3 regions of the Syntrophobotulus glycolicus DSM 8271 genome follow, and region 3 is predicted to be linked to each of the others. Evidence: riboswitches for the same ligand, from Rfam matches in the RefSeq annotation. Region 3 holds a riboswitch; each other region holds the start of a gene.
What was found. A riboswitch is a leader RNA that binds a small molecule or an ion and turns the genes downstream of it on or off. The one in region 3 is predicted to bind cyclic di-GMP.
Positions count from the first base shown of each region.

Region 1: it holds a riboswitch for cyclic di-GMP, as region 3 does, so the genes downstream of both, SGLY_RS17300 (histidine kinase N-terminal 7TM domain-containing diguanylate cyclase/phosphohydrolase) here and SGLY_RS08030 (glycoside hydrolase family 5 protein) in region 3, are expected to answer to the same signal.
Region 2: it holds a riboswitch for cyclic di-GMP, as region 3 does, so the genes downstream of both, SGLY_RS04330 (ATP-binding protein) here and SGLY_RS08030 (glycoside hydrolase family 5 protein) in region 3, are expected to answer to the same signal.

Region 1 is NC_015172.1:3,347,690-3,350,967, forward strand. It holds gene SGLY_RS17300 (histidine kinase N-terminal 7TM domain-containing diguanylate cyclase/phosphohydrolase) at 1-1,584, opposite strand, end outside; cyclic di-GMP riboswitch class I at 1,664-1,752, opposite strand; gene SGLY_RS16565 (TMEM165/GDT1 family protein) at 1,895-2,587, opposite strand; gene SGLY_RS16570 (NAD(P)-dependent alcohol dehydrogenase) at 2,840-3,278, opposite strand, start outside.
Region 2 is NC_015172.1:828,945-832,222, forward strand. It holds gene SGLY_RS04320 (DUF1616 domain-containing protein) at 78-920, shown strand; cyclic di-GMP riboswitch class I at 1,022-1,128, shown strand; gene SGLY_RS04330 (ATP-binding protein) at 1,331-2,761, shown strand; gene SGLY_RS04335 (accessory gene regulator ArgB-like protein) at 2,715-3,278, shown strand, end outside.
Region 3 is NC_015172.1:1,640,345-1,643,622, forward strand. It holds gene SGLY_RS08025 (nucleotidyltransferase domain-containing protein) at 1-319, shown strand, start outside; gene SGLY_RS08030 (glycoside hydrolase family 5 protein) at 389-1,933, opposite strand; cyclic di-GMP riboswitch class I at 1,950-2,025, opposite strand; cyclic di-GMP riboswitch class I at 2,059-2,134, opposite strand; gene istB (IS21-like element helper ATPase IstB) at 2,379-3,110, opposite strand; gene istA (IS21 family transposase) at 3,110-3,278, opposite strand, start outside.

The DNA of each region.
Region 1 (3,278 bases), 1.7 Mb from region 3:
TCCTTCTGTAATAAAATCCCTGGCCTCCAGGGTCTTCATTAATGCCTTGACCGCATTATTTCTGACACTATTAATATGGTTCAGCTTCTCTCGATACATATGATCATCTGCTTCTTTATACAGTTCGTTCGCTTTTTTGTTTCTGTTATTACAGACAGCATAGCCCATAGAAATATTTAAGAGCAGCTGAGGATTTTCCCTGTTGTACTCATTTGCCCAATTCATAATTTTTCTGCAGATACTGTTGACATATTCTTCCGACTCATTATAAACAAGTACAGCAAACTCATCTCCTCCAATCCGGAATAAATGTTCTCCGGCAGTGGTGGACTGCTTGATGGATTGAGCCGCGGCAATCAGGATCTTGTCTCCTACTTCATGTCCTAATGTATCGTTAATCAATTTCAGGCCATCAACATCACAGATGATGATTCCATAATGACTAAAAATACCGCTCTCCAGCTTAACCAAATTTTGTTCAAAAGAATTCCTGTTCAGGATACCTGTCAGGGGATCATGCAGGCTGATATAAGCTAATTCACGTTCTTTTTCTTTGCGTTCTTTGATTTCAGATTGGAGCTCCTTGATCAAAGATTTATCCTGACAAATCATTACCGTGCCGACAGCGTCCCCTGCCTGATCATGAACGATGGAAACATGAAGACTGATCGGAATCTTTGTGCCAAAATAAGTCCTTCCGTTGATTTCTTCAATCAAGACCTGTTTGTCCTTTGCCGCCTTCTGCCATAAATCATTAAATTTAACCTCAATGATTTGTTCTAATCTACTTCCGGCAAGCTTATTTTTTTCATACCCTAATAATTGACTGCCTCTTTCATTAATTCTTAAAATATTGCCCAGAGGATCAGTAATGATTGCTACGTCCGTGATCTTATCAACGATATCCTCCGGGGAAATTAATGCGGAAATATTAAGCATTTTATACTTGATACTGGTATACAAAATTGCAAAGATGAGAATCAGGAACATAACATAATCCCAGTAGGATGAATATCGCAAGGTATAATGAAGAACCAGATCATTAAATAAGGTCAGAAGTAAAGTGATTATGCCGAAAGAAAACAAAATCCTGATTTGTTTTCTTTCTCTGGCCACTTTAGATTTTTGTCGCCATTTCCATATTACGACCAAACTGATGAGATCAAACATATAGATATAGATGATTTCCAGCCACCAAAAAATTTCCGGAATGACTGTTGCCCTGTTCTCAAAGGTATTAATGAAAATGTTGTATAAACTTAATAATACTCCCGGCAAAAAAATCATTGATCTTTTGCCGACAGTATTGCCCCACTCTTCTTTATGCCCGATAATCAGTGCCATGCTCAAAAGCAGTCCGGGATAATTCAGCCAGGTTAACTCTCCAACCCGAACCAGAAAATAATATATTTGGGGCTCACTCACATTCAGCAAAAACAGCTCCACTAATGTGCCGCCCGTAAACAATAGGCTCATTCTTACAAATAGAAGGTTGAGCTTGGATTTACTGCCGATAATATACGCGTAAACTCCCATTCCCAGATAGATTAATAAAGCCGTATAAATCAATAAAAGTTTAAACATCCTTTATACCCCCCATATTGAACCAAGGGAATACTCTCAAAATAAATAACAGCTCTGCAAGCTGTTATTTGCCGGCCTTAATAGCGGCCTGGCAGTCATTGATACTCTCATATCTTTAGACCCATAGCTTTGCGTCCCTGCATTTCCACAGGTTTGCCCTTAATATTCCAACCCTTTTTATTAAAAATTGGCATTCATTATTTTTCAATTTTTATATTTCGACTTATTTTTAATTTTTCCTTCCTTTTTTGTTTTATTTTTCTATTTTTACTTTATGCCGCTTGCGGGACAATATCCTGTCCCGGAAAAATTACCTTTTCCCGCTAGCGTCCCCTTTTGTCATCAGATAATAAGCGGCAAAACCGGTCAGCAAGATGAGTCCCAAAAGAGAGGCTATGGTTTGAGCGGGAGCCAGATGCAGCTTATGATAAGCCACCTGGTAGCTTCCGATCAGCCCGAAAAAGATAAAAGCGGCGGCAGAAACCAGCTTGATTGTTCTTTCAGGAATTTTTTTGGACATGACCACTCCCACAACTATTCCTATCGCATCCGCAATAAGCATCCCTGTGGTTGTGCCGATCAGGACTCCAAACGGATTGGCCGGAAATTTAGTTGCCAAAGCAATTGTAGCCAATTGAGTCTTATCTCCCAGCTCCGCAATAAAGAAAGCTATGGCCACTGTGGCCACGGCTCCAAAACGTGTCTCTCTTTTGTCTTCTCCCTCTAACTTATCCCCGCGAATAGTCCATAAGCCAAAAAGAATAAAAGACAAGGAAGCAATGGCCTGAACCCAGATATTAATTGCCTCATACCTTGTAATGAAAGTGCCTAAGGCCACTGCCCCGGCATGATTTAAGATCGTTGCAATAAAGACTCCGATCAATACTTTTGACGCTTTGTATTTGGTGGCAAAGGCCATCGCCAGAAGCTGCGTTTTATCCCCCATTTCGGCCAGAGTTACCGCTCCTGCCGATATCAGAGCAGCCAAGATCGTTCCGTTCATTTTTGTCCATCCTTTCAGTTGTCTTATTGTGTCCCGTTCTTCTTTATTTAAAGGCTGAAAAATAAAAAAACTTTTAACATAACCCGATTTAACCCGGATTATGTCAAAAGTCTCGTTAACCTTAAAGGTTGCATGGCCAGATGTTTAATCCATCAGTATGTTGACCCTGCAGTTCATAACTACTCCCTCTTAACTGCTTTATTTTACTATGTTCATGAAAAACATGTCAATAGCATATTCATTGATGCTTTGTTACCACTCGATGGTAATAACCGGTTTAATTAAATCTCTAGGCTTATCTTTCATCAGCATCAAAGCCTGTTCAATTTTTTCAAAACCTACAAAATGATGCGTAACAAGCTTGCCTGGATCTATTCTTCCTGTTTCCATAAGAGAAGCCAGTTTTTCCATCCGCAATCTTCCTCCGGGCATTAAGCCGCCTGCAATCGCCTTATGACTCATCCCGCAGCCCCACTCCGTACGAGGAATCTTAATATAGTCACCTTCTCCCAAGTAGTTCACATTCCCTATTCTGCCGCCTGGCTTCAGCATCCTGATTGCCTGATCAAAGGTATCAACATCTCCGCCCGCAATAATAACTCGATCAACACCCTTCCCCTCTGTCTTTGCCAAAATTTGCTCGACAATATCACCTTCGCGATAATTAATCACATCGGTAGCACCGTATTCT
Region 2 (3,278 bases), 810 kb from region 3:
AACCTTAAACACAACGGACAGGGCCGGAAAGCAGCGCCGTCACCTTTTCGCTTCAGTTTGTTAAAGGGGTTGAATTTTTGTTGAGGATAGAAATAAAAAACGAGTTTCCCTTCATCCTATCTCTTTCTGTTATTCTGGTCGTGTTGATTGGGATGGATGGAAGCGGAACCGGGCGGGTTGTGTTAGGTTTGCCTTTTGTCCTGTTTTTTCCCGGGTATACCTTAATCGCAGCTCTGTTTCCGGCCAGGGGCGATCTCGACGGGATTGAACGGCTTGCCTTGAGCTTTGGTCTGAGTATAGCCGTGGTGCCGCTTCTAGGTGTCATCCTGAACTGCGTCCCGTGGGGAATAGGGCTTTACCCTATCCTGGTGACGCTTTTGGTTTTCACGATCCTGCTGTCCGCTATCGCGATCTGCCGAAGAAAAAAACTTTCTTTGGAAAACCGTTTTGGGCTTTCTTTAAACGTGAAACCAATCAAATGGGGCAGCCTTTCCAGGCTGGACAAAATTCTCGCGGCGGTACTGGCGGCAGTGATTATTTTGGCGATAGGAAGCCTGTATTATACCGCGGCGATACCAGCAGCTGGTGAGAAGTTCACAGAGTTTTATCTTTTGGGTTCGGACGGGAAGGCAGAGGGCTACCCCCGGGTGATGAAAACGGGTGAGACCAAGGAAGTGATCCTGGGAACCGTGAATCACGAAGGCCGCCAGGTCTCCTATACCGTCCAAGTGCGAATGGACGGGGAGGTGAAGAGGCAGCTGGGGCCTTTTCAGGCGGACAATGAGGAAAAAAAGGAAGAGTCCGTCAGCTTCAGGATAAATGAGCCTCATGAAAATCTGAAGGTAGAGTTTTTACTGTTTAAAGATGGGGAGAGCGTTCCCTATCGCTCCTTGCATTTGTGGGTAAACGTTCAGGAGTAGATGACAAATACATATCCAAAAAAATTTTTCCGCGACCCCTCAAAAAGGAAGGGGGGGAGCGTATTAATCATTAAGGGAGTTTCTGCAAGGAAACTGACTGTGAACTGAAAAGGCAAACTTGCCGAAAGGCAAGGACGCAAAGCTACGGGTCTAAAGCCCGGCATTTTCTTGAGAAAAAATGCCGGGCCAGGACCGCCGGGCCGCCGAACGAAAAGCTGATGCTTTCTTTAGATAAAGGAAAGGTTCCGTTTCCGGCGATCCGGAAACGGTTTTTTTTATGCGGAACCTGGGCATTGGCAAATTCGGGCAAGATAATGGAACATTTAGACAAGATAATGGAACTTTTCGACATGACGGGCAGGAACCGGTTTCTTTTTACATAAATACATCTGAGTAAGGGAGGTGACACGTTGGAGAGGCTGACTTCCTTTTCCCTGCTGATCGTATCGTTTCCTGAATCGATCCTGGTGGCGATCCTGGGGTTTCTCATGGTAGGGCTCAAACCTCGGTGGCGCGATTTACTGATGATTGGATTTTTGCAGGCGGCGGTTTCTTATCTCATTCAGCGATCCCCGGTGCCCTTTGGGCTCCACTCCATCCTTGAAACACTCTTATTCATTTTCAATATTCGTCTGGTTACCCGCCTGCCCTGCAGGATAGTGCTGCTGGCGTCTTTACTTGGCCTGATTTTTTACGGCTCAGTTGAAACGATCGCAATACAGCTCATGTTGCATCTCAAAGGGGTTTCCCTGACTGATGTTTGGAATAATAACGCGATGAGAATCTTCTTCTTCCTCCCGCAGGCCCTGGTCATGCTGATCTTTATCGCGGCGTGTAAAATTTTTCATTTCTCTTTGATGGGTTATGCTCAAGAATATAGCCGTTCGGGATATTTATCCAAAAAGGAAATTCAAGACAAGTTAAAGGCAGACATTGTGAACAAACATAATCTTTTTATCTCTGTAGTCGTTCTCCTCCCCTTACTTTTACTGGTCATATTAAACACCGCCTTTGAGGCTGCCATGTTAAACATTTTTCCGGGAGAGCATTTTATTATCTTTAACGGGTTCATGGGAATGTTCATTATTATTTTAACGGTACTCTCCACTGTCGCCGTCAAAAAAATCGGACAAGAGATCGAAAAGGAATACGAGGCGAAAAGAGCGGAGGAAAACTTCAAACAGATCAAACAATTGCTGGACTCTTCCAGAAAGCAGAGACATGATTTCCACCACCAGCTGCAGACGATTTACGGACTGCTGGAAAGCGGCTCCTATGAGAGAGCGCGGGATTACATCAGCAGGGCGTTCGGTGAGATATCCAAAACCGCGGAACTGATAAAAATTGACGATTATAGCATCAGCGCCCTTCTCCACACCAAAATAGGCTTGGCTGAAGCCAGAAAAATCAAAATGGAAATCGCCGTTGAAGGCAGCCTCAAAGATCTCCCGTTAACTCCGCATGAAGCCGGCTCCTTGCTGGGAAACCTGATTGACAACGCGCTTGAGGCCGTAGAAGCTGAAGCCGGTGAAGGCAGGCAGGTAAACGTAAAAATAGCCCGTGAACATGGAGCGTACGTATTCATGGTCAGCAATACAGGGGACCCTATCGTCCCCAGAATCAGAGAAACAATGTTCAAATCTGACTTCACGACAAAAAAAGATCACAGCGGTTTGGGCCTGGCAATTGTCAAAGATATCGTCACCAAACACCGGGGCAACATCGCGATCAGCAGCGACCCTGAAGAAACAGCTTTTACCATTACAATCCCGCTGAAAAAGGAGGCGAAGTTGAATGAATCTAAGTCAAATGGCTGGAGGAGCCGCAAACTACCTGTCTAAAGAACTGGCCCTGGATACCGGCAAAATCGATACGTTGCGTTTCGGCTTAGAAATGATCCTGGCGACGCTCATTAAAGGGGGGATTCTGATCACCCTGGCCTATTTCCTTGGAATACTTCCTGAGGTGATGTTTGCAATGGCCTGCGGGGCGATTTACCGGCTGTTCAGCGGCGGAGCCCACTGCAGCGGATACTGGAGATGCCTTACCCTGGGACTGATCAGTTATCTCACAGCCGGAGAAACAGGATTATATCTGGGAAGCCGTTTATCAGCAGACTTCCTGAGCTATTCCCTGCTGGCCGGATATTTCCTGTCCGTTCTCTGCGTGATCGCCTGGGTGCCGGGGGAAGTACCGTTTAAAAAGATTACAAGCGCTTCTGAAAGAATCCTGTTTAAAATTCTTTCATTGGCCTATCTTTGCTTATGGTTAGGGATCAGTGTCATTATGGTTCACTTTGGCCACGCATCGTTTGCGGCTGCCGGGCTTTTTGCTGTCATGATCCAGACAATCAGTTTT
Region 3 (3,278 bases):
ATTAGAAATATCCTTAAACAGCAATTTAGATGATAATTTGCCCGAAATGCTCATGAATGATATTTTTACTAGTATGAACAAGACAACCGATACGGAAAGTTGGTTAAAACTTACCGGGCGTTATCCTTTTTACCGCAATAATCAATTGTTTTTTCCTTTTGTTTTTATGATAGAAATAGGGAGGCAATGGATTAAATATAGAAAAAATTTATTACGTAGTATATATTGCGCCAAAGAATCTTTTAAAAAATTTAATGCAAGAGCCAAATTGCTAAAAAATATTGGGCTACATGTAAAAATCAATAAAAAGTTCAAATAAACAAATAGGTTAATCAGGTACAATCAATGTCGCCTAATTAACCTATTTCGATATTATTGAATCGATACCTCAGTTTGTTATCTCAGAAGCTATTGTAAATCCGGTTCCTGTCTTGTCTATCGAATCAGGGATCAAAGCGTCTAATACCTCAAGACGGAACATGCCTTTCCATGGAGCAAATACGCCGAAGCCCGCATTGAATTCCCAATAAGTCCATGAAATGTTTCGTTCTTCTGCTGTTTCGCGTACAAAATCTGTCCATATGGCTCTATCATCGGAAGGGGCTAAGTTATAAACACCGAATTCGTCCAATATAACCGGCCTATTGTTAGTTACAGCCCAATCCGCAACTAAATCAAATAGATCAGAAATCGCATACTTTTCTTTAACGGTCCCTGACCACGGGACTCCTTTTTGGCTCTTCAAACTGTCGAAAATCCAATCAGTTCCTTGGTGGGTAAATGCTATAGGCTCATAGAAGTGTATGGAAACAATAAGATGGCGGTCGTTTTCAGGAAGCTCAAGCATATTGACACTTCGAACTCCGCTCCAGCGGGTATGCGGTACAATTAGGTTTCTTGTTGGATTTGTTTCCCTGATTATGGACAAGGACTTCTGAAGGATTGAATTTAACTTCTCTGATCCAATATACCAGTCAGGTTCGTCTAATATTTGAAAATATAAATTATCGGAATACTGGCTGTAACGGTTGGATAGCTGTGTCCAAAAAGCAAAATAACGTTCCTCGTCTAATTTTTTGTTTGTTCCTTCAGTCAAAATTGGATAGTTATGGAGATCTAGAATAACATTTAAGTCCTTAGCCAGTGCTTGTGCAATGGCTAAATCAACTAACTCCAAATAGTCTTCGTTGATCGTATAGGGTGCCGTCTCCAAAGATTGATCGTTCAGTTTTATGGGTAAACGGATATGATCGAAACCGCTGTTTCTTATTAGATCCAAATTTGATTGATTTAAGGTATTATTACCTTCTTTTAAAGTGCTGAGAGAAGTTGTATAGCTCACACCCTTACGTAGTCCTGGTACGGTTGGGCATGTCTTAACCTCATCCGATTTAATCCTAATAGCGTCGATCCAGAGAGAACCAGATTGTCCATGTTCTGTTTCCAGATCAAAACCATAGCTGGAAAATGGAGCATTGCCCTCTGGATCAACCCGATAAGATAAATTAAACCATTTTCCTCTGACTAACCCTTCATCATTATGAAACCAAGACTCATCTCGATTTCCCTCAGAATCAATTGAATAAAAATATATGCGATTCAGATTCGAGCTTTTGGGGATAAATATCCAGTATTCTATACGATCTCCAGGATTTATAGTTTCTGGCTCAGGGCCGGTAATGACATATTTGGTTGAGCCGGAATATTCAATCCTAAGAGATTGTTTCCCTTCATAAGCTTTAGCTGTGTCAGTCTGTAGTGTACAGCTTCCGACATTCTCCTGAAGAATAGCGCTTCCACTCCATCCATCAGTCTGCCCGGATTCGAACGAATAAGAGAAAGCTGTTAAACTAAAAACGTTTTGAGGATAAACACTTAATGAAAGGGCAGCGATCAATATAAAAACCGTTAACTTTTGAAAAAATCTTTTCATTTTTGAAACCTCCATCTTTGGTAGCTGGCTGCCATGTTACAGGCCCTTTAGCTTTGCGTCGCTGCTTTTCAGCAGGTTTGCCATTGTCAGTATTGAGCTTCAAAGAGAAAACAAAAAAAACTAACTTTGGTAGCTGGCTGCCATGTTACAGGCCCTTTAGCTTTGCGTCGCTGCTTTTCAGCAGGTTTGCCATTGTCAATAATAGTTTTAAACAAAAATACGCTTTCCTATTACAAAAATAGCATATTATTCTCATATAGTAAAGACTTTCCTAGGATAATTTCATAAAAATATAAAAAATGAGTCAATTTGGGGATTCATAGCTTTTTTAGCCCGAATATCTTGTTTTTGGCGAATTATTATTCCATTAGTAATGGTTCCTGTTCTTTTATTTGTAAGCAGTCAAGCAAAATACAGAGTTTTTCGCCACAAAGTGCAGAGTTTTTCAGGTAATGCTTTTGCGGTGCTCTAAGCGGTAACTGTTGCCCGTCATGTTGAGGATCTCGCAGCGGTGAATCAGACGGTCTAGGATAGCGGTTGTAATGGTCGCATCGCCAAGGAACTCGGCCCACTCGTCAAACCCTTTGTTGGATGTAATAATCAGCGAAGTGCGCTCGGCCATGGAAGATACAAAGCTAAAGAACAGATTGGCCTCTGCTGGCGAGAGCGGCATAAAACCCACTTCATCAACAATTACCAGCGCAGCCTTGCTTAGATATTTGAGCCGCCGTTTGCTGGCCCCGGAGATTTCGGCCGTCTTGAGAATCTTCATCAGGTTGTCTAAGGTTTCAAAGGCCACCGCATAGCCCAAGTCCAGCCCCTTCACAGCCAGGGACAGAGCAAGATGTGTTTTTCCAACGCCGGGAGGCCCCAGAAAACAAACGTTGTACGCTTGCTCAACCCAAGTCATATCGCTCAGTCGCAGCATCTGCTCCTTGGAAACACTGCGCTGGAATCCAAAGTCAAACGAATCCATGGTTTTCTCAGCCGGTAAGTTGGCTCTGCGGCAGCGCAACAGATTTTGCTTTTGTATCCGAAGCCGTTGCTGTTCCTGCAAAAACAGCTCTACGCTTTCCACGGGGGTCAAGGTGTTCTTCCCAGCAAAAAGTGCTTCAAAATCTATGGGGTTCATGCGCAAGTCGGAAAGCAGTCCACTTACCCGGTCAATGGGGCGCATTATTTAGCACCTCCCGCCTTGGCATAGACGCTAAGGGAGCGCTTTTGCGTTGTCACATGGTATTTTGCACTGCTCACCGGAAGGAGCAGCGCTGGCGGTTCGGGCTGTTTAGGGACCCTGTGCTCCAGATAGCCTTTTATGTAGTTGGCACTGTAGAGTTTGCTGTCA